Regions from separate parts of the Methylosinus trichosporium OB3b genome, predicted to be linked through region 2. Evidence: riboswitches for the same ligand, from Rfam matches in the RefSeq annotation. Region 2 holds a riboswitch; each other region holds the start of a gene.

What was found. Region 2 has a riboswitch for cobalamin ahead of cobW (cobalamin biosynthesis protein CobW). Riboswitches for the same ligand answer to the same signal wherever they lie in the genome.
Region 1: it holds a riboswitch for cobalamin, as region 2 does, so the genes downstream of both, CQW49_RS10010 (TonB-dependent receptor plug domain-containing protein) here and cobW (cobalamin biosynthesis protein CobW) in region 2, are expected to answer to the same signal.
Region 3: it holds a riboswitch for cobalamin, as region 2 does, so the genes downstream of both, CQW49_RS09605 (hypothetical protein) here and cobW (cobalamin biosynthesis protein CobW) in region 2, are expected to answer to the same signal.

What each region holds. Positions count from the first base shown of each region.
Region 1 is NZ_CP023737.1:2,088,285-2,095,739, forward strand. Features, by position in the region: gene CQW49_RS10010 (TonB-dependent receptor plug domain-containing protein) at 1-1,397, opposite strand, end outside; cobalamin riboswitch at 1,500-1,701, opposite strand; gene CQW49_RS10015 (WecB/TagA/CpsF family glycosyltransferase) at 1,858-2,640, opposite strand; gene CQW49_RS10020 (GNAT family N-acetyltransferase) at 3,035-3,640, opposite strand; gene thrC (threonine synthase) at 3,648-5,060, opposite strand; gene CQW49_RS10030 (hypothetical protein) at 5,122-6,384, opposite strand; gene CQW49_RS10035 (SURF1 family protein) at 6,512-7,267, opposite strand; gene CQW49_RS10040 (DUF983 domain-containing protein) at 7,257-7,455, opposite strand, start outside.
Region 2 is NZ_CP023737.1:3,765,721-3,773,175, forward strand. Features, by position in the region: gene CQW49_RS17880 (CbtA family protein) at 1-1, shown strand, start outside; gene CQW49_RS17885 (histidine phosphatase family protein) at 1-591, shown strand, start outside; partial or broken gene CQW49_RS17890 (ABC transporter ATP-binding protein) at 522-1,226, opposite strand; gene CQW49_RS17895 (FecCD family ABC transporter permease) at 1,292-2,314, opposite strand; cobalamin riboswitch at 2,427-2,636, shown strand; gene cobW (cobalamin biosynthesis protein CobW) at 2,743-3,777, shown strand; gene cobN (cobaltochelatase subunit CobN) at 3,777-7,455, shown strand, end outside.
Region 3 is NZ_CP023737.1:1,977,400-1,984,854, forward strand. Features, by position in the region: gene CQW49_RS09590 (MacB family efflux pump subunit) at 1-1,231, opposite strand, end outside; gene CQW49_RS09595 (efflux RND transporter periplasmic adaptor subunit) at 1,234-2,565, opposite strand; cobalamin riboswitch at 3,209-3,425, shown strand; gene CQW49_RS09605 (hypothetical protein) at 3,533-4,459, shown strand; gene CQW49_RS25095 (hypothetical protein) at 4,525-4,737, shown strand; partial or broken gene CQW49_RS09610 (precorrin-8X methylmutase) at 4,734-5,360, shown strand; partial or broken gene cobI (precorrin-2 C(20)-methyltransferase) at 5,360-6,090, shown strand; partial or broken gene cobJ (precorrin-3B C(17)-methyltransferase) at 6,087-6,815, shown strand; gene CQW49_RS09625 (precorrin-6A/cobalt-precorrin-6A reductase) at 6,883-7,455, opposite strand, start outside.

The DNA.
Region 1 (7,455 bases), 1.7 Mb from region 2:
TAGAGCGAGGCGATGCGCGCGCCGGTTCCGGCGCTGGCCTTGAATTTCGTTCCGGTTTCCTCGAGACGATAGGCGGCGGTCGTACGCCATGTGCCGAATGTGTGATTGCCGGCGACGGCGTCGATACGGCCGCCATAGGAGAGATCGAGACGATCGAACACAGTGAACTTGTGCTGGGCGAAGCCCGAATGAGTCGTCTGCGCGGCGTCGATCGGCGTGAAGCTCCCCACCGGCGCCGGATCCTGCGAAGTATGCACCGTCTCGGTCTGGAGTCGCGCGCCGAATGTGAGCAGCCCCAGAGCGTCGAGCTTCAGATCGCCCTGATATTCGAGCCCGCGGCGCGCGCCGCGCATTCCCGTTCGGCAATCGAAGGAGGAAAAGCTCGCATCGAAGCAGGCGCTGGTCTGCCAGATGTCGCGATCGATCACATTGCCGAACAGCACGAGCCGATTATGCAGCCGGCGCTCGAAGAGATCGGCGTCGATACGCACATGGCCCTGTCCGAAGGACGAATGCGAATGGTTCTCATTGTCGAACACATCCGCCGGCGTGAAGGCGAATGTATTGGCGAAGCGGATCGAATTGTCATAACCGATGAAAGAAGCCTCGACCGACAGATCCTCGGAGATGCGATAGCCGAGCCGCGCGCTGGCGCCGCCCTTGTTGGTCGGACTGTCGGAGGGCGCGGCCGGCAGCGGCGTCACCCCGTCGCCGATGGTGAGCGGCCGCGTGATGCGATAGCCATAACGCGGAAATCCATCAACATGCAGCGCGTCGACGGCGAAGGCGTACCAGAGCGCGCCCTCGCTGCCCGAAACGCTGGCGCGCGTGTGAATCGTTCCATAGGAGCCGCCTTCGAAAGTGACGGAGCCCTTGAGCTTGCCTTCGCCCTTGCGGGTGATGATGTCGATGACGCCGCCCATGGCGTTGGAGCCATAGAGCGCCGATTGCGGCCCGCGCAGCACCTCGATCCTCTCGATATCGGTGGCGACGAGCGCGCCGAAATCGACCGAGCCGTCGGTCGAGGACGGATCGCCGATGCGCACGCCGTCGATGAGCACGAGCGTCTGGCCGGGCGTCGCGCCACGCAGATAGACGAAGCTCTGCGTGCCGACGCCGCCGGAGGAATAGAGATCGAGGCCGGGCGTTCCGCGCAGAACCTCGAGCAGGCCCGTCGCGCCGCGCTTCTCGACCTCCTTGCCCGAAACGACGGTGATGGCGGAGGCCGCGCGCGACGCCGGCTCCTCGACGCGATCGGCGGAGACGACGGTGGCGGCGCCGATCTCTAGGCTCGGCAGCGCCTCCTGGGCGAAAGAGAGAGCGGGAAGGATGACGAGCAGGGACGCGGAGAAGAGCGGCGCGCCGAGAACGGCGGACCTCGAAAGTGGAAAAGACATGACAATCGCCTCGCAGCGGACGTGGGCCGTCACTGCGAAGGTCTCGACCCGTTCGTCGAACGGATCTCGGCCGCATCGGTGCACCCCGCCCGACGCTCTCGCGCGTGACCACGAATGATGGCAGGTCTCCTGGCTCGCGGGTCATCGCCGGTCGGACCGCCTTCCCGGAGCTTGCGCGCCAGTGGCTTTCGGTCTTCGGCTATCCGCTCACAGTTGCGGGGGCAGCCGCGGAATCGCGCCGCCGCCGACGCTCACCGCATTCCCATTCAATCCCACATGGGGAACCATCGAGGGGGAGTCATAGGCGAGACTGTGGCCGAGTCAAGCGTGCGCCGGGGCGGCGCTCAGGGCCGTCCCCGGCGCGAGCGGAGACGCGCGCCGGGGACCCAAAGCCGATACGCGGTACTTTGTCGGCCCTGGTCTCCCGCCTCGGACGCAGCCGGGCGGAAACTCTTGCGCCTCAGCGCGTATGGCGCATCAGCAGCATCAGCGCGACGGGATTGGTCGTCGCATAGCGGCGCAGCAGGCGGCGCGGCTCCAGCGCCAGACGAAACGCCCATTCGAGCCCCGCCTGCTGCATCCACAGCGGCGCCCGCTTCTTGGCCCCGGCCATGAAGTCGAACAGGCCGCCAGATGTCTTGATCATTTTGACGTTGCGAAGGCGATGACGCCAATGGCGCACGAATTCCTGCTCGCGCGGCACGCCGAGCGCCAGCCACAGAATGTCGGGCGCGAGCGCGTCGATCTCCTCGACCTTGCGCTCGAGCGCCGCTCCGGTCAGAAAGCCATGGCAGCGACCGCGAATGTCGAGCCGCGGGAAACGCCGCTTCGTCGCTTGAAAGGTCCCGCGATTGGACTCCTCGCTGGCGCCGAGCAGATAGAAGCTGACGCCCTCCCCCTCGGCCTTGCCGGCGACGAGCGGATAGAGATCGGTCGTCGCGACGCGCTCCGGAAGCGCGTTGCGCGCCAGCAGCCGCGAGGCGACCACCAGCGGCTGGCCGTCGGCGTTGACGAGATCGGCGCCGTCGATCAGCGCGGCGAAATCGGGATCGGCGTCGCGGCGCGCCAGCGCCTCGCCATTGACCGAGGTCAGGAACAGCGGCGCGCCCTCCGGCGCCGGCCCGCGCGCGGTCTCGATCATCAGCCGGGCCGTCTGCTCGAGGTCGAGACGCGCCACCTGCGCGCCGCCGACCATGATGGTCTCCACCGCCCCGAACGGACGCCCTCGATCCTTCGACTCCATGCACGCGACCCTTGCTACGCTGGCGCGTCCTGTTGCGGGACGCGCACCCGTGACTTGCAGGGTCGGCTGAAAGAATCGCGCCAGACGCGCGGAAGAAACGAGTCGCGTCGCAGAAATGGGCGCACCCTTCTCCCGCAGGGCGGGAGAAGGTGGCCCTCGCCTTCGCGAGGGTCGGATGAGGGCCCTCACTGAAAAACGACTTCGAATTCAAAAACTGCTTCGAATTCAAGAAACAGAGCTGCAAGATTCAGAGAAACTGCCGGCGCCCTCATCCGACCCCGCTTCGCGGGGCCATCTTCTCCCACGAGTGGGAGAAGGAGCGCGCGTCGAGAGTCGGCTAATGACGCAGCGGGCCCCGCTCGAGCGGCGCCGTGCGGATTCGAGACGGCGCCGGTCAGCCTGCGCCGGGACGACCCGGCGGCAGGGAATCGCTGTCGAGACGCGCGAACAGCAGATGGTCGCGCCATTGCCCATTGATGTTCAGATAGGCGCGCGCAAACCCCTCCTGCTTGAAGCCGTTGCGCTCCAGCAGGCGGATCGAGGGCGCGTTGGTGGGCAGGCAGGCGGCCTCGATGCGATGCAAGCGCTGGCGCGTGAAAGCGTAGTCGAGCGCGGCCCGCACCGCGCGGGACATATAACCCTTGCCGGCATAGGGCTCGCCCATCCAATAGCCGAGCGTCGCCGCCTGCGAGACCCCGCGCCGCACATGGCCGAGCGTCAGCCCGCCGACCAGCTCATCGTCGGCGGCGCGGAACACGAAATAGGAATAGGCGTCGTCGCGCGCCATCTCCTCGGCGTGGCGGCGCACGCGATAGCGAAAGCTGGCGCGGGTCAGATCATCGGCCGGCCAGGTCGGCTCCCAGGGCGTGAGAAAGGCGCGGCTGCGCTCGCGCAACGCCGCCCAGGCGGCATAGTCGCGCATGTCGGACATGCGCAGATAGACGCCGTCGCCGCGGATCGGCAGATCGCGATAATAGGAGACGAGGCCGAACAGAGCCATGGCGCCCTCACGCGGTCCCACGCGCGGCGCGGGCGCGCGCGCGGATGAAGGCGGCGACCGTCGCCACATCATTGTCCAGCACGGAGAATCGCTCGCGCGCCTCGAGGATCGGCGCGAGATGCTCGGGCAGCGGCGGCCGGCGCCCGATCGCCGCCTCGATCGCATCGGGAAATTTGGCCGGATGCGCCGTCGCCAGCGCGACCACCGGCGTCGCCGGATCCTCGGCGAGGCGGCGGCGCGCGGCGCGCACGCCGGTCGCGCCATGCGGGTCGAGCACATAGCCCGAAGCGCGGAAGGTGCGGACGATCTCGGCCGTCGTCTCCTCGTCATTGCTGGAGCAGGCGTCGAATTCGGCGCGAATGGCGGCGAGCGTCTCGGGCGCGAGCGAAAAGCGCCGCGATTGATCGAGCGAGCCCATCAGCGCGCGGATCTGCGCCGGATCGCGGCCGAGCATGTCGAACAGCAGGCGCTCGAAATTGGACGAGATCTGAATGTCCATCGACGGCGACAGGGTCGGCGTGACCGCGCGCAGCTCATAGGCGCCGCTCGCGAGAACGCGGGCGAGAATGTCATTGGCGTTGGTGGCGATGAGCAGCCGGTCGATCGGCAGCCCCATGCGCTTGGCGACGAAGCCGGCGAGAATATCGCCGAAATTGCCCGTGGGCACAGCGAAGCTCGCCGCGCGCAGCGGCCCGCCGAGCGCCACGGCGCTGGTGAAATAATAGACCGTCTGCGCGACGACGCGCGCCCAATTGATGGAGTTGACCCCGGCGAGGCCGACCTCCTCGCGAAAGCGCTGGTCGCGGAACAGCGCTTTCAGAATGGCCTGCGCGTCATCGAAGGAGCCGGTGAGCGCAATCGTGTGGATGTTGTCGTCGGCGATGGTGGTCATCTGCCGGCGCTGCACATTGGACACGCGCTCATGCGGATAGAGAATGAACACATCGACGCGGTCGAGCCCGCGGAAGGCCTCGATCGCCGCCGCGCCCGTATCGCCCGAGGTGGCGCCGACGATGGTGGCGCGCAAGCCGCGCCGCGCCAGCGCCTCGTTCATCATGCGTCCGAGCAGCTGCATCGCCACATCTTTGAAGGCGAGCGTCGGCCCGTGGAACAGCTCCAGCACGAAGAGATTGTCGTCGATCTGCGTGAGCGGCGCGACTGCGGCGTGGCGGAAGCCCGCATAGGCGCCGCGTGTCAATTCGCCGAGCGCCGAGCCGGAAAAAGCCTCGCCGACGAAGGGCGCGATGATGTTGGCGCTCGCCTGCGCGAAGGGCAGGCCGGCGAGCGCCGCGATCGCCTCACGCTCGAGGCGCGGATAGGCGACGGGGGTGTAGAGCCCGCCATCGGCGGCGAGGCCGGCGAGGAGGACGTCTTCGAAGGCGAGCTCGGGGGCGTCGCCGCGGGTGGAAATGTAGCGCACAGCTCTTCTTCTACCCGCGGAGTTGAGCCGCGAAAAGCCCCTCGCTCTGTCCCGCGGGGCGCTACGGAGCCGTTGCCGCGCAGTGGCCATTGCCCAGCCGCACATCGCGCGCTGCGGCCCGCGTCGTCCCCCCGTCGATCGTCCGCCCGAGCACGAGACAGAGGTCGTAGGTGATCGCCTTGTTCGCAGGGAAGCCATCGAACGGATGCGACGCGCGGCCGTCATAGGTGCTCGTCAGGCTGGTCCCGAAAAATGGCGTCGAGCCCCAGGCGATCTTCTCCGATGTGGTCACGCCGTTACGATTGTCATAGGGCAGCTCGTACTGCGCCGATTGATAGGGCCATTCATAGTCGCAGGGAATGAGCTGCGGCTCGTAGGGACAACCCTTTCCGTTGAAATAAACGCTCGATGTCCTGCCCCGGCCGTCCGCGTAACCGTCGTTGAGCTTCGTGCCGCCCAGATTGACGAGGCCCATCTCGAAACCTCCGGCGATCAGCGACGTATAGCGATTGTCGTGATTAATGACGTTCCAAGTCCAGGCGGAATTTCGGGTCAAAGGCATGGTCGTCGAGACAAAGTGAAAATCATCGCCCCAGCGAACCTGAGTGATCGAATTGGCGCCTCCGTCGAAATCGAGCTTTCCATAAGGGCCGCGCAGGTCGAAGCTCACCCGGTCGGGCCCTGGCAGCGAGGCGAGACTCACCTGCGTCCGAATGCGTGGGTAATCCGCGCCGTCCTTGAAATACCACCAGATGCGAACAGGCAGGCTGTATTTCACGAAAAGAGCCGAGGATGCGCCGAGCGGCGGGGCGTCGTCGCCGGTTTCCAGATCGATTCCATTCGCCGCGATCGTGCCGTAGTGGGGATAGACGAGGCTGAAGCGAATGATCTTCAGATTGCTCGCCGGCGCATAGGTCGCGGTGGCGACCGCAAAGTTCTTGCCGAGCGGAGAGTCGTCCACATGGAAGATCTTGCGCGCGATCGTGGCGCGCTCGCCGTCCGTGAAGAGACGCTCGCGCTCGTGGGAAACGAAATAGCCGAAACCATCATTGACGTCGCTCGGCTTGACGGCCTTCGTCTTCCACACCCCTCCATCTAGATATTGATAAGACGCCGCGACCGCGTAACCGCCATGGCCCGGATTGCCCGATCCTTCCTTCTTCAGCGACACATTGCGCGGACGCCCCTTCGAGTCGGTCCAGCTGTATCGATAGACCGCCAGGCCGGCGGCCGTCGTCTCGGTCACAGTCACGGCCGCGGCCGGGACCGCTGCGAGCAAAAGAGTCGCGAGCGCGGCCGAGCCCAAAGCGAAAAAACCCTGCATCTATGCGCTCCTGCAATCGAGGGAAGACGGCTCCGACTTCGCCAAAGCGTAAGCTATGCTGTTGTCGACAACCGCATGTCAAATGAAAACCAACCGATCGGCGCTCTGCTGCGCCGGCTGCGGGCCGTCATGAACGGCGAAGGCGGCTCCACGCGTAGAAGATGAAACCGCCGAGGGTGGCGGCGGCGAGGCCGAACCAGGTGACTGCGTAGGACAGGTGATTGTTCACCAGCTCGACATTGACGCCGAACGGGCGCGGCAGCTGATCGGACGCCGGGGTCGGGCTGGCGTCCGAATCGAGCTCCAGCGTGAAGGGCGCCACGTCTTCAAGCCCGAGAGCGGCGGCGATAGCGGATGCGTCGCTGGTGTAGAACAGGCCCGACGCCGGATCATCCGCGGGTGTGAACAAATTTTTCGCCTGCGGGCGGCGCAGCACGCCGACGATCGTCATTCGCCCGGCCGGCTCACGTCGTCGCGCGTCGCTCGCGCGCTGCGAGATCGACAGGAAGCCGCGGTCGACGAGCACGATCCCGCCGTCGTCGAGCGCGAAAGGCGCGAAGACGCGATAGCCGGGCTCGACGCCGGCGCCTTGCGGCGGCGGCGAGAAAATCAGCGCCTCGCGCGCGAGATCGAAACGGCCGCGCGCGCGCGCATGAAGGAAGTCATAGTCGTCGGGACGCATCGACCGCCAATCCGCGCGCGGCGGCAGATCGACCGGCGTCGCATGGGCGCGCGTCTCGACGCGGTCGATCAGCGCCTCCTTCCAGGCGAGGCGGCGCAGCTGCCAGACGCCCAGCGTCGTCAGAAGCGCGACCATCAGCGCCGTGAAGATCGCCGGGCCGAGCACCCCCGAACCCGCGAGCGCGCGCGCCTCAGCCCTCATCGGCCCGCCGGCCCTCCTCCGCCTTGTTGGCGTATTGCAGCGTGATCAGCAGCCCCTTGGTCGGCCGCAGCAAGCCGGCGCAGACGAGGATGGTCAAAGGCAGGAAGATCGCGAAATGCATCCAATAGGGCGGCGAATAGGCGACCTCGACATAGAGCGCCGCGCCGACCACGATGAAGCCGGCGAGG
Region 2 (7,455 bases):
ACCGAGCCGGCGACGCGGCTGCTGCTGCTTTGCCATGCGTCCACAGCCGCGCAGCGGAGCGCCGCCTTTCCCCTCGACGAGCCCATCGATGAGAAGGGCCGCGCTGCGGCGGCGGGGATCGCCGGTCGTTTTTCGTCCGCGCGGACCATCGTCGCCAGTCCGGCGCGTTGCGCCCTCGACACCGCCGCCGCGGCGGGGCTGGCGGCGCGTCCCGAGCCGGCCTTGCGCGATTGCGATTATGGCCGCTGGGCCGGCCGCAGCCTCGGCGACGTCGCCGAATCAGAGCCGGAAGCGGTCGAGCAATGGCTGATCGACCCGGAGGCCGCGCCGCATGGCGGCGAATCGATCGCCGCTCTCATCGCCCGCGTCGCCGGCTGGATGGAGAGCGGCGCGATCGCCGGCCCGGCGCTGGCGATCACCCATGCCGGCGTGATCCGCGCCGCGGTCATCCACGCCATCGGCGCTCCCGCCGGCTCCTTCTGGCGCATCGACGCGCCGCCTCTGTCGCTGGTCGATCTGCGTCACAACGGGCGCGGCTGGTCCTGGCGCGCCGGCGTCCATCCGGTGAGCACCGCGGGGTCGACGCGGTAGACGGCGCGCAGGCGCTCGGGCGTCAGCGCCGCGTCCGGCGCGCCGTCGGCGACGATGCGTCCCTCGTCGATCAGAATGATGCGGTCGCAGAAGCGCTGGGCGAGGCCGAGATCATGGGTCACGGCGAGGACCAGCCGGCCCTCGCGCGCGATGCGCCGCAGCGTCTCCATGATCGCCACCGCGTGATGCGGATCGAGCGAGGCGGTCGGCTCGTCGGCGAGCAGCGCGGGCGCCTCGACGGCGAGCGCTCGCGCCAGCAGCGCCCGCGCGCGCTCGCCGCCGGAGAGGCTCGTCGCCGCGCGCTCGGCGAGATGGGCGACATCGGCGGCCGCCATCGCCGCCGCGACCGCCACCTCATCGGCCGCGCCGATCCGGCCGAGCGGGCCGAGCCGCGGCAGCCGCCCGAGCTCGACGAGGCGCCGCACGCTGATCGGCCAATGCAGCGTCTGGCCCTGCGGCAGGAAGGCGAGGCGCGTCGCCCGCTCGCGCGCGCTCATGCGCGCCAGCGGCCGTCCGTCCCAGGCGATCTCTCCCGAGCGGATGGGAATGAGCCGGCAGAGCGCGCGCAGCAGCGTCGATTTTCCGGCGCCATTCGGGCCGAGCAGCCCGACGAGCGCGCCGGCGCGAGCGTCGAGATCGAGGTCGCGCAGAATAGCGGCGCCGCCGAGATCGACGCCGAGGCCGCGGACTCGAAGAGCGCTCATCGACCGGCTCCCGGAGCGTTGGGCCGCAGCAGCACGCCGATGAAGACGGGCGCGCCGATCATCGCGGTGACGACGCCGAGGCGCAGCTCGGTCGAGGTCGGAATGAGCCGCACCAGAATATCCGCGAGGCCCAGCAGCACGGCGCCGATGAGCGCGGAGGGCGCGAGGCTCCGGCTCGGCCGCTGATCGGTGAAAGGACGCGCGAGATAAGGCGCGACGAGGCCGACGAAGCCGATGGAGCCGGAGACCGCGACCGCGGCGCCGACGCCGATGGCGACGCCCGCGGCGACGAGCGCGCCGACGCGGCCGAGATCGAAGCCGAGGCTGCGCGCGGCGTCCTCGCCGAGCGCGAGCCCGTCCAGCGCGCGTGCCTGAAACAGGATCAACGCCGCGCCGGCGGCGATCAGCGGCGTCGCCAGCAGCACATGCTCGAGCGAGCGGTCGCTCAGCGAGCCGAGCAGCCAGAAGGCGATCTCGGACACGGCGAAGGGATTGGGCGCGAGATTGAGCGCCAGCGACACGCCGGCGCCGGCGAGCGCCGAAACGGCGACGCCGGCGAGGATCAGCGTCGACGGGCCTTCGCTGCGCCGCGCGATCGGCAGCAGCGCCGCGAGGCCGAGCAAGGCGCCCGCCACCGCCATCAGCGGCAGCGCCAGCGGCGCCGCTCTGGCGACGCCGAAATAGAGCGCGATCACAGCGCCGAGCGACGCCGAGCTCGAGGTTCCGATGACGGCCGGATCGGCGAGCGGATTGCGCAAGAGGCCTTGCAGCGCAGCGCCCGACAGTCCGAGCATGGCGCCGATGAGCAGCGAGAGCAGCGCGCGCGGCGCGCGGATTTGAAAGACGATGTCCCGCGCAATCTGGTCGCCGCCGCCGAGCAGCGCGGCGCCGATCTCGGCAGGGGAGAGCGGTGCGGGGCCGACGAGCACGGACAGGGCGCCGACGAGGATTGCGAGCGCGGCCAGGAACGGAACGAGCGGCGGCGCCGTGATCCGGCCGCAGGTTGGGACAGCTGCCAAAAAAACCTCGGCTTCGATAGCGAGATGACGGATAGGCGGGCGGAGGATTAGCGTCGACGCGCGGCGAGGCAAGCGGATTTTGCGAGAGCGTTTGACAGGCACGCGCGCCTCGAATACTCCCGAGGGCGATGGTCCTTCCAAATGAAGGTGAAAAGGGAACGCGGTGCGGACGATCCGTCCAAGGCCGCGGCTGCCCCCGCAACTGTAAGCGGAAAGTCCTCATCACGACGCCACTGGCGAGGGTCGCGCGCGGCCCAGCCGGGAAGGCGATGGGAACGTTCGATCCGCAAGCCAGGAGACCTGCCATCGACAACTGATCGCGGGCCGGGCGGGGCGCCTCGGCGCCGGCGGCGTCCGTTTGGTGGACGTCCGGCTTCGGATGCCGAAGCGATCGATCGCGCCCCGACGCATTGGCGGAGCGCAGGCCCGTGACCAAGATCCCGACCACAGTCATCACCGGCTTTCTCGGCTCCGGCAAGACCACGCTCATTCGTCATCTGCTGCACAACGCCGGCGGGCGGCGCCTCGCGGTGATCGTCAACGAGTTCGGCGACATCGGCGTCGACGGGGACATTCTGCGCGGCTGCGGCGCCGACGCCTGCGCGGAGGAGGACATCGTCGAGCTCGCCAATGGCTGCATCTGCTGCACCGTGGCCGATGATTTTCTGCCGACGATGACGAAGCTGCTGGAGCGGGCCGATCCGCCCGAGCATATATTGATCGAGACCAGCGGCCTCGCTCTGCCCAAGCCGCTGCTGAAAGCCTTCGCCTGGCCGGATGTGCGCACGCGCGCGACCGTCGACGGCGTGATCGTCGTCATCGACGCGGCGGCGGTGGCCGCAGGGCGTTTCGCGCCGGACGAAGCGGCGCTCGCCGCTCTGCGCGCGCAAGATCCCAATCTCGACCATGAGACGCCGCTCGAGGAATTGTTCGAGGAGCAGCTCGGATCGGCCGATCTCGTCGTGCTCAACAAGACCGATCTTCTCGACGCCGCCGAGCTCGCCGCGGTCGAGCGGGACGTGCTTGCGGCGGCGCGCGCGGGCGTGGTCGCGATGCGCGCCTGCGAGGGCCGGCTGCATCCTTCCGCTCTGCTCGGCCTCGGCCTCTCAGCCGAGGACGATCTCGACAGCCGGCCGTCGCACCATGAAGCGGAGGCGGATCATGATCACGATGATTTCACGAGCTTCGTGCTGCATGCCGGCGCGATCGAAGCCGCCGAGCCGCTCGCCGCGCGTCTTGGCGACATCCTCGCGCGCCATGACGTGCTGCGCCTCAAGGGCGTCGTCGCCGTGCGCGGCAAGCCGGCGCGGCTCATCGTGCAGGCCGTCGGACCGCGCGTCGAAACCTATTATGATCGCCGCTGGCGCGAGGACGAATCGCGCATGAGCCGCCTCGTCGTCATCGGCGAGAAGGGGTTTGCGCGCGAGAACATCGAGGCGGCGCTGATCGCGGCGCTCGTCTGATGCATCTGCTGGCGATCCAGCAGGGCCAGCTCGTTCCGGGCGACGAGGCCGTCGATCTCGGCCAGACGCCCGGCGCCATCGTCGTGCTCTCGGCCGCCGACAGCGATCTGTCCTGCCTCGCCGCGGCGGCGGCGCGTCGTCCGGCCGATGCGCCGAGCCTGCGCCTCGCCAATCCGCTCGGCCTCGCGCATCCGTTGTCGGTCGATCTCTATGTCGAGAAAATAATCGCGTCGGCGCGCTGCGTCTGCGTGCGCCTGCTCGGCGGGCGCAGCTATTGGCCTTACGGTCTCGATGAGATCGCGCGTGTCTGCCGGGAGCGCGGCGTCGCCTTCGCCGCGCTGCTCTCCGATGACGCCGACGATCCGGAATCGGAGGCGCTGTCGACAATTCCCGTCGCCGAGCGGCGGCGGCTGCTCGCTTATCTCATCGAGGGCGGCGCCGACAACGCCCGTAATTTCTTGAGCCATGCGGCGTATCTCATCGGCGCGGCGCCGATCGCGCCGCCGCCGCGGCCGATGCCGGAGGCGGGGCTCTATCGGCCGGGCGCGGGCGTCGTCGGAGTGGATGATATCGTACGGAATGGCGCGCCGGTCGCGGCGCTGGTCTTCTATCGCCATATGGTGGCGTCGGGCGCGACCGCGGCGATCGACGCGCTCTGCGACGCGTTGGCGCGCGCGGGCCTCGATCCGCTGCCGATCTTCGCGCCGAGCCTCAAGAATCCGTTCGCTCGCAGCTTGATCGCGGATCTGTTCGAGCGGCTGCGTCCCGCCGTCATTCTCAACGCCACCGCTTTCGCCGCCTCGGCGCCGGGCGAGGAGCGGCGCGGCGGACCGTTCGACGCGGCGGACGCCGCCGTGCTGCAAGCCGTGATGGCGGCGTCGAGCGAGGAGGCGTGGCGCGCCGACGCGCGCGGACTGGGCGCGCGCGATCTAGCGATGAATGTCGCGCTTCCGGAGGTCGACGGACGCATTCTCGCCGGCGCCGCCGCCTTCAAGGCGCAAACGCGCTTCGACGCGCTCACGCAATGTCCCGTGATCGAGCATGCGCCGGCGCAGGAGAATATACCGCACATCGCCGCAATGGCGGCCGGCTGGGCGCGGCTGCGCGCGGCGCCGGCGCAAGCGCGCCGCATCGCCATCATCCTCGCCAATTATCCCAATCGCGACGGCCGACTCGCCAATGGCGTCGGCCTCGACACGCCGGAAAGCGCGATCACGATTCTCGAGGCCATGGCGGCGGAAGGCTATGACGTCGCGGGTCGCCCGCAGAGCGCGCGCGCCTTGATGGACGCGCTGCTCGCGGGGCCGACCAATGCGCCGGGCGAGCGCGATGCGACCGAAGCCGTGCTGTCATTGGATGATTACGAAAGCTTCTTCGCGACGCTGCCGGAAGCAATGCGCAGCACGATCATGGAGCGCTGGGGCGCGCCGGAGCGCGATCCTTTCTTCGCGCGCGGCGGCTTTCGCCTCGCCATTCATCGCTATGGCGCCGTGGTCGTCGGCGTGCAGCCGGCGCGCGGCTACAATATCGATCCCAAGGGCAGCTATCACGATCCGGCGCTGCCGCCGCCGCATGGCTATCTCGCCTTCTACGCCTGGCTGCGGCGCGATTTCGATGCGCATGCCATCGTGCATCTCGGCAAGCATGGCAATCTCGAATGGCTGCCCGGCAAAGCGCTGGCGCTGTCCGCGTCCTGCTTTCCGCGCGCCATCGCCGGCGCGATTCCGCAGCTCTATCCGTTCATCGTCAATGATCCGGGCGAAGGTTCACAGGCCAAGCGGCGCATCGGCGCGGTCATCGTCGATCATTTGACGCCGCCGCTGACGCGCGCGGAGAGCTATGGGCCGCTGAAGGCGCTCGAGGCGCTGGTCGATGAATATTATGCGGCCTCCGGCATGGATCGGCGCCGGCTCGCGCCGCTGAAGGCGGAGATTTTGGATCTCGCGCGATCGCACGGCCTCGACCGCGACGCCGGCGTCGCCGGCGTCGATGACGACGAGGCGCTGTCGACGCTCGACAATTATCTCTGCGAGCTGAAGGAAATGCAGATCCGCGACGGGCTGCATGTGTTCGGCCGCTCGCCCGAGGGGCGGCTGCGCACAGATCTCCTCGTCGCGCTCGCGCGCACGCCGCGCCGACATGGCGAAGGCGGCGACGCCTCGCTGATCCGCAGCCTCGCGCAGGATCTCGGTCTCGGTCTCGATTTCGATCCGCTCGACTGTCGCCTCGGCGAGACATGGAGCGGCGCGCGTCCCGCGGCGCTAGCGGCGCAGAGCGGCGACGCATGGCGCACATGCGGCGACACGGTGGAGCGTCTCGAGCTTCTGGCCGTCGAGCTCGTCGCGAGGACGCGCGCGCCAGAGGCCGGCTGGACGCGCACGCGCGCCGTGCTCGACGCCATCGACGACACGCTGGCGCCGCGCGTGAACGCTTGCGGCGCGGCGGAGATCGACGCGCTCATGCGGGGGCTCTCCGGTCGCTTCGTCGCGCCCGGCCCCTCCGGCGCGCCGACGCGCGGGCGGCCCGATGTGCTGCCGACCGGCCGCAATTTCTACTCCGTCGACACGCGCGCCGTGCCGACGCCGACCGCCTGGCGGCTCGGCTTCGCCTCGGCGCAGCGGCTCTGCGAAGATCATCTGCAGCGCAGCGGCGAACCATTGCGCGCGGTCGCGCTATCGGCCTGGGGCACGGCGAATATGCGCACCGGCGGCGACGACATTGCGCAAGCCCTCGCGTTGATGGGCGTGCGTCCGCAGTGGCACGCGGCCTCCGGCCGCGTCACCGGCTTCGAGGTTCTGCCGCTCGCCATGCTCGGTCGCTCGCGCGTCGATGTGACGATGCGCGTCTCCGGCTTCTTCCGCGACGCCTTCATCGATCAAATCGCGCTGATCGACGCCGCGGCGCGCGCGGTGATGGCGCTCGACGAGGAGGAGGAGGACAATCCCGCCGCCGCGCGCTTCGCGCGCGAGACCGCCGCCGGCGCGAGCGCCCGCCGCGCCTCGGCGCGCGTGTTCGGCGCGCAGCCCGGCGCCTATGGCGCGGGATTGCAGGCGATGATCGACGAAAAGCTGTGGCGCGAGCGCCGCGACCTCGCCGAAGCCTTTCTCCTCTGGGGCCGCTACGCCTATGGCGACGGCCTCGACGGAGAAGAAAATCATGCGGCGCTGGAGACGCGGCTCGCGCAGGTCGACGCTGTCGTTCACAATCAGGACAATCGCGAGCACGACCTTCTCGACTCGGATGATTATTATCAATTCGAAGGCGGGCTCTCCGCCGCGGTCGAAGCGATCACAGGCAGGGCGCCGATCGTCTATCACAATGATCATTCGCGGCCCGAGCGGCCGATCATCCGTACATTGGACGAAGAGATCGCCCGCGTCATTCGCGCGCGCGTCGTCAATCCCAAATGGATCGCCGGCGCGATGCGCCATGGCTACAAGGGCGCTTTCGAGATCGCCGCCTCGGTCGATTATCTCTACGCCTTCGCCGCGACGACGGGAGCGGTGAAGGATCATCATTTCGATCTCGTCTATCAAGCCTTCATCGAGGATGAGACCGTGCGCGGCTTCATGGCCGACGCCAATCCCCATGCGCTGCGCGAAGCCTGCGCGCGCCTCGAGGAAGCGATCGAGCGCGGCTTGTGGAAGCCGCGATCCAACAGCGCCGGCGCGCGGCTGG
Region 3 (7,455 bases), 1.8 Mb from region 2:
CATCCTGGGCGTAGCTGCGCACGCTATCGGCGTCGAGAAAACGGCCCTCTGCCAGCTGCGAGCCCTTGACTCGAAAATATTGCTCGCCGACTCCATTGACCTGCGCGCTGGCCTCGATCGAGGCGAAACGGAGCGTGCTGGAGGTCGAGACCGTCGGCGCCACCGCCGCCACGAAGGGCTGCTGCGCCAAGGCGCGCGCGTCCGCTATCACCAGAGTCTTGATCTTGCCGGAGCGTGTGTCGCCGAAATCCTTGCCCGGAAAGATCTCGAGGGTGTTGGTGCCGAGAGCGTTGATATTGGACAGCACCCGTTCCTGGGATCCAGAGCCGAGCGCGACGACGCAGACCACGGACGCCACGCCGATGATGATGCCGAGCATGGTCAAAAATGCGCGCAGCCGATGGGCGTTCATGGATAGCAACGCCATGCGCAGCGCTTCCCGGAAGCGGCTCACTCGCGCGGACCACGCCGTCGCCGACTCGCGAGCGCGCGCGGCGTCGTCGAGATGGATCGCGCTCGGCTCGGCGACCGCGACGCTCTCGCGTGGATTGGACCGATCCGATGTGACCACGCCGTCGCGCAATTCTATGATGCGCTGGGCTCGACGGGCGACCGCCATGTCATGAGTGACGATGATCACCGTGCGGCCTTCGGCATGGATCTCGTCCAGGATTCGCAGAACCTCCTCGCCGCTGCGGCTGTCGAGCGCGCCGGTCGGCTCATCCGCGAGGATCACGTCTGCGCCGTTGATCAAGGCGCGTGCGATCGACACGCGTTGCTGCTGTCCGCCGGAAAGCTGCCCGGGCGTGTGCGTCGAGCGCTCGGCCAGTCCGAGACGGTCGAGGATCGCCGAGGCCCGGCGGCGACGTTCCATGGACGAAAAGCCGGCGTAGATCGCAGGCATCTCCACATTGCCCATCGCGGTGAGCTCATTGAGAAGATGGTAGCGCTGGAATATGAATCCGAAATGCTCGCGCCGCAGCGCGGCGAGCTCGTCTCGATCGAGCTCACAGACGTCGCGTCCGAGGATTCGATAACAGCCGGAGGTCGGCCGATCGAGGCAGCCGAGAATATTCATCAGCGTTGATTTTCCCGAGCCGGATGCGCCGACGATGGCGACCATCTCGCCGGCGTCTATGCGCAAGTCGACGCAATCCAGCGCAGCGACCAGGGAATCACCGGATGAATAGACGCGGCTGACCTTGTCCAGCAGGATCAATGGATCCGTCATGCTCACATCCCCATCGGCGGCGGCGGCGAACCGAGCATTGCTTTCGGCGTCGCGGCGCCGGTGACGCCGATCACCACGCGTTCGCCGACGGTGAGTCCAGAGCGGATCTCGGCCGTGATCTTGTTGTTGAGCCCGACTTTCACGGCGCGCGTCGCGACGGCGCCGGAAGGCTCGACCACCCGCACCTTATAGGCGCCCTCCGCGTCGACCTCGCCCAGCGCCGCGGCGGGAACGGTCAGCACATCATGCGCCTCGTCCAGCACGATATGGACCTCCGCGGTCATGTAGGTGCGTAGATCGCCGTCGGGGTTCGGCACGTTGAAGATGCCATTGTAGTAGATCGCCGACGAGGAGGAGGACGTTGACGAGGAGGACGAGCCGCCGTTCGACGAGGTCGTGGAGGTCGAAGTGAAACTGCTGTCGGTCTTGATGGATTCCGGCGCCGGCTCGATGAATGCGAGGCTCCCGTGATAGCGGCGCTCCGGATCGCCCAGAATCGTGAAGTAGACCTTCTGACCAGGCTTCACCCGCACGACGTCGGCCTCCGAGATCTCGGCGCGGATGGTCATCGTATCGACCTGGCCGAGAACCACGATGGTCGGCGCCGACTGCACGGCGTTCACCGTCTGACCTTCCTGGGTGACGATCGCGAGCACGGAGCCGTCGATCGGCGCGGTGATGCGCGTATAGCCGAGATTGACGCGAGCCGCCTCGATCGCGACCTCGGCCTCGATGATCTGGGCGTCGAGTTGAGCGATTTGCGCCCGCGTCGTCCTCACATTCGCTTCCGCGGAATCATAGTCGGCTCGCGAGCTCGCCTTCTGGGCCAGCGTCGCCTTCTGGCGCGTGAAATTGGCCTCGGCGAGCATGAGCGACGCCTCCTTTTCCTCACGCTGAGCGCGGGTGCTCCGCAGCGCCGCCTCGCTCGTGCGCAGCGCGTTGCGCTGGGTCACGGAATCGATCTCGGCGATGAGCTCGCCGGCCTCGACCCTTTGGCCCAGCGCGACCTTCAACGACACCACGCGACCAGACATCTGCGCGCCGACGGCGACCAGCTTCACCGGCTTCAATGTGCCGGTCGCCAACACGGTCCGTTCGATGTCGCCGATAACGGCCGGCGCCGTCACCAGATTAGCGTCGGGTTGCGGCGACAGTTTCGCCTTCAGCGCCCAGCCGATCGCGAGCACCGCCAGAATCGCGCCGATCAGCAGCCGGCGCGGCGCAGATCGACCGGACGGCGCCGGCGCGAGCCGCGGCCGATCGCGCTCTCGCCCCGGCAGCAGGTCGACTCGGGCCGCGTCCTGTGCTGTCGGCATATCTTTCATCATCTGCATGGCGAGCGCTCGCTGCGGAGGGCGACCAGACATGTTTGACCCGTGCTCATCAAAATGCTCCTGGAAGATGCGGGCCGGCGCCGAACGCAGCGCTCGTGAGCAAAGCAGTGACGCACCCGTTGTCGACGGTAGATTTCATCGGGACCTCGACGATGAAGCGCATCCGAACCAATTTGATCGGAGAGAACTCTTTCGTTCTTTCGTCGGAGTGAGCGAATTCTGATCGCTGGGACGATTCCGCGTTCGAACGAAAGGCGCTATTGACCAGCAGCAAACGACGCGCCCACATCTGATCAATTCGGAGGCAACCCAATCCTGCGGCGACTGCTCCTATCAACCCCGACTCGAACGCATCCTAGGCGGGAATTCGGGCTTGCCGCGCCGAAAGTGGTAAACTCGGCGCGTTTCCGAATAGTGTCGCTTCCGTTATCGACAATTGGCTGAAGTCGCCGCTGTCGAGTTCGCCCGGCAATCGTTCGCTCCACGCCAAAAAGCTCTTTGCGCTTCGACGGCGGAACTTTGACCTCGAACGTCGGCGCGCCGCTGCTCGGTGAAGTTCTGCGCGCAGCAGCTCTGCATGGTTCAGGGGAGGCTCGTCGCGCCCCGTGCGCGGTCCTGTCTTGACAGGACCGCGGTCGGGCGCGTCTATTCGCCGGGCGCTGGTTCCTGTCTTGCGACAGGCGAAGAGGGAAGGCGACGGATTGCCCGAAAGGCAGCCCGAGCGCAGCCGCCCCCCGCGACCGTGAACGGAGAGGTCCTCCGACGCCACTGGCCGACAAGGCTGGGAAGGTGGAGGACCGAGGTGGATTGCGATCCCCAGATCCGTGAGCCGGGAGACCTGCCAGCGCATGACGACGGGCGGACGGGGCGCGCCGCAACCGATCGAGCCGGCTTGCGTTCGCCCTTCGCACAGAGGTCGACGACAATCGGTTTCGGCTGGCCGCCTCATGAGAGATGAGGGCCGGCTTTGATCCAGACCTATTCGGACGAGCGAGCGGAAACGCCGCAGCGCGCGCATCCGCGTCCCGGCGCGCCGCAGGTCCGCGGCTGGTGCCCCGGAGCCTTGCGGCCGATGGCCTCGGGCGACGGTCTCGTCCTGCGCGTCAGGCCACGGCTGGGACGGATAGCCGGCGAGCAGCTCATCGGGATCGCTTCGGCCGCGCAATGGTTCGGCGACGGAGAGATCCACCTCACCAACAGAGCCAATCTGCAAATCCGCGGCGTCGCCGAAGCCGATCACGGCGCCCTTCTCGCCATGCTCGGCCGTCTCGGCCTCGTCGATTTGGACGAGCGCGCCGAGCGGCGGCGCAACATCATCGTGACGCCGTTCCCGGACGAGGCGGGGGAGACGGAGCGGATCGCCGCCGCAATGACCGCGGCGCTCGCCGATCTCCCGCCGCTTCCGGCAAAATTCGGCTTCGCCGTGGACACGGGAGCGGTCCGGCGACTCGCCCAGACGTCGGCCGATATCCGCATCGAGCGCGCGGCCGATGGCGGGATCATCCTGCGCGCGGATGGCGCGCCGAAGGGCCAACGGGTTCGAACGGATGCGGCGGCAGGAGCGGCGGTCGAGCTGGCGCGCTGGTTTCTGGCCGCTGGCGGCGTCGCGGCGGGTCGCGGACGCATGGCGGCTCTCGTCCGCCGCATAGGGCCGCCGGTTGGTCGGGATCACGCCGAACCGCGCCGGCGGCGGAAGCTCCCACGCCCGGACCGGTCCCGGACGGCTATCTCGTCGGCTTCCCGTTCGGCGCGGCGCCGGCGGCGGCGCTGCAGGCGCTGGGCCGCCTCGGCGATGTCCGCGTCACGCCCTGGCGAATGCTCGCGGTGGAGACGAGCCTCGCCCCGCCGGCGCTCGAAGGCGTCCTGCTCGCGGCCGATCCTGTTCTGCAGGTGAGCGCGTGTTCCGGCGCGCCATTTTGCCCGCAAGCCGCAGGACCGACGCGGGACCTCGCCCGCGCATTGGCGCCCGCTGTCCCGGTGGGGGCGCATCTTCACGTCGCCGGCTGCGCGAAGGGCTGCGCCCATGCGGCGCCCGCCGATCTCACCATCGTCGCGACGCCGCGCGGCTATGACCTCGTCGTGCGCGGCGCCGCGGCCGACGGGCCGCGCATCCGCGATCTGCGCCCGGCCGATTTCGCCGATGGCGCGCTGTTCGAAGAGGCTCTCGCGTGAAGCGCTATGAAACAGATGGCGCAGCGATCTATCGTCGCTCCTTCGCCATCATCCGCTCCGAAGCCGATCTCGCCCGCTTCTCCGCGGAGGAGGAGCCGATCGTGGTTCGGATGATTCACGCCGCCGGGCTGGTCGGGCTCGAAGCCGGCGTGCGCTTCGGCCCGGGCTTCGTCGCCGCGGCGCGCGCGCGCTGGAAGCAGGCGCGCCCATATTGTGCGACGCCCGCATGGTGGCGAGGGCGTCACCCGCGCCCGTCTGCCGGCCCGCAACGAGGTTCTCTGCACGCTCGCCGATCCTTCCGTGCCGGATCTCGCCGCAAGGCTCGGCGACACCCGTTCCGCGGCCGCGGTGGAGCTGTGGCGTCCCCGTCTCGCGGGGCCGTGATCGCCATCGGCAACGCCCCGACGGCGCTGTTCCGCCTTCTCGACATTCTCGCCGAGCCGGGAGCGCCGCGGCCGGCGGCCATCATCGGCTGCCCGGTCGGCTTCGTCGGCGCGGCCGAATCGAAGGACGAGCTGATGGCCGCGCCGCCGGCCCCGGCGCTAACCGTGCTCGGCCGCCTCGGCGGCTCGGCGATCACCGTCGCGGCGCTCAACGCGCTCGCCAGCCGGAGCGAGATCTGATGGGTCGCATCATCTGCGCCGGGCTCGGCCCCGGCGATCCCGATCTTCTCAGCGTGAAGGCCGATCGGGCGGTCCGCGGCGCGCGCCAGCTGGCTTTTTTCCGCAAGGCCGGACGGCCCGGACAGGCGCGGCGGATCGTCGAGGGACTGCTCGCGCCCGATGTGGTCGAGCATGCGATGGAATATCCCGTCACCACCGAGCTTCCGTCGGACGGGCGGCCTACCAATCCCTTCTCGCGCGTTTCTACGACGGCTGGGCCGAACGGCTCGTGACGCTCGCGGAGCGGGACGACGTCGTCGTCCTCTGCGAAGGCGATCCCTTCTTCTACGGCTCCTTCATGCATCTCCACACGCGTTTGCAGGGGCGAGTGGAGATCGAGATCATCCCCGGCATTCCCGGCATGGCGGGCTGCTGGACGGCGACCGGAATCTCGATCACCTGGGCTGACGATGTGATGACCGTCCTCCCCGGCACGCTGGACGAGGACGAGCTCGTCCGCCACATGACAGCGGCCGATGCGCTGGTGGTGATGAAGACGGGCCGCAATCTCGCCCGCGTCAGGCGCGCGCTGCGGCGCGCCGGCCGGCTGGAGCGCGCATGGCTCGTCGTCCACGGCGCCATGCCCGGCGAGCGCGTCGCCCGCCTCGTCGACGTCGGCGACGACGATTGCCCTTATTTCGCGACCGTGATCGTCCATGGCGAAGAGCGCCGCCCGGAGCGGCCGAAATGACCGGCCGCCTCACTGTCGTCGGCCTCGGGCCCGGCTCGCCCGATCAGATCACGCCGGAGGTCGCGGCCGCGCTCGCCGAGGCGACCGACGTCGTCGGCTACGGCCCCTATGTCGCGCGGGCGCCGGCGCGGCCGGGCCTCGTCGTCCACGCCTCCGACAATCGCGAAGAGCTCGCCCGCGCCCGCCAAGCGATCGCGCTGACCGCGTCGGGACGCCGGGGTTCGTCATATCCTCGGGCGACCCCGGCGTCTTCGCGATGGCGGCGGCCGTGTTCGAGGCATTGGAGGAACTTGCCGATCCCGATTCGCTCGACATCGCGGTCCTCCCGGGCGTGACGGCGATGCTGGCGGCCGCGGCGCGCATCGGCGCGCCGCTCGGTCATGACTTTTGCGCGATCAACCTCTCGGACAATCTGAAGCCCTTCGCGCTCATCGAGACGCGACTCAGGGCCGGCGGGCGCCGATTTCGCGCTCGCGCTCTACAATCCCCGCTCCGCGGCGCGGCCGGACGGCTTCGGGCGGGTTCTGGCCATCCTGCGGGAGAGCTGCGGCGACGAGCGCCTCGTTATCTTCGCCCGGGCGGTGACGACGCCGGAAAGACGATCGCCACGACCACGCTCGCCGAGGCGCGCCCGAAATGGCGGATATGCGGACGATCGTCCTCGTCGGCAATTCGCAGACCGCCGCGTCGGGCGCTTCGTCTACACGCCGAGGTCGGCGCCATGACCGAGCGCCGCCATGAGGTCGGCCACATCCCGCGCGAGTTTTCGCGGCGGAACGGCCGGGCGCTCGATCATGACCACCGGCAGGCCGAGCGCGGGGCGGCGGAGAGCTTCGCCGCCGCCGCCGCGCCGCCGGCGTTCTTGGCCACGACAAGGGCGACGCCGCGCCGTTCCATCAGCGCCCGGTCGCCGGACTCCGTGAACGGCCCGCGATCGACCACGGCGATGGCGTCGGGCAGCGGCAGGACCTCCATGGGATCGACGAGGCGCAGCAGATAGCGATGCTGCGGCTTTGCGGCGAAGGCTGTGAGCGACTGCCGTCCGATGGCGAGGAAGATCGTGGCGCGCGCCTCCGGCAAGGCCGCGACGGCCGCCTCGACCGAGGGAACGAGATCCAGCGATCGCCCGCGACAGGGGTCCACTCCGCCGCTCCACCGCGACGAGATCGACGCCCGACGCCGCGGCGGCCGCCACTGCATTGCGGCTGATCCTGGCGGCGAAGGATGGATGGCGTCGACGCAGATGGGTGATCCGCTCGGCGCGCAGATAAGCAGCGAGAACCGTCCACGCCGCCGAATCCGCCGATGCGGGGTCGGCAGCGGCTGCGCCTTCGGCGAAGCCGTTCGACCGGCGTAGGAATAGAC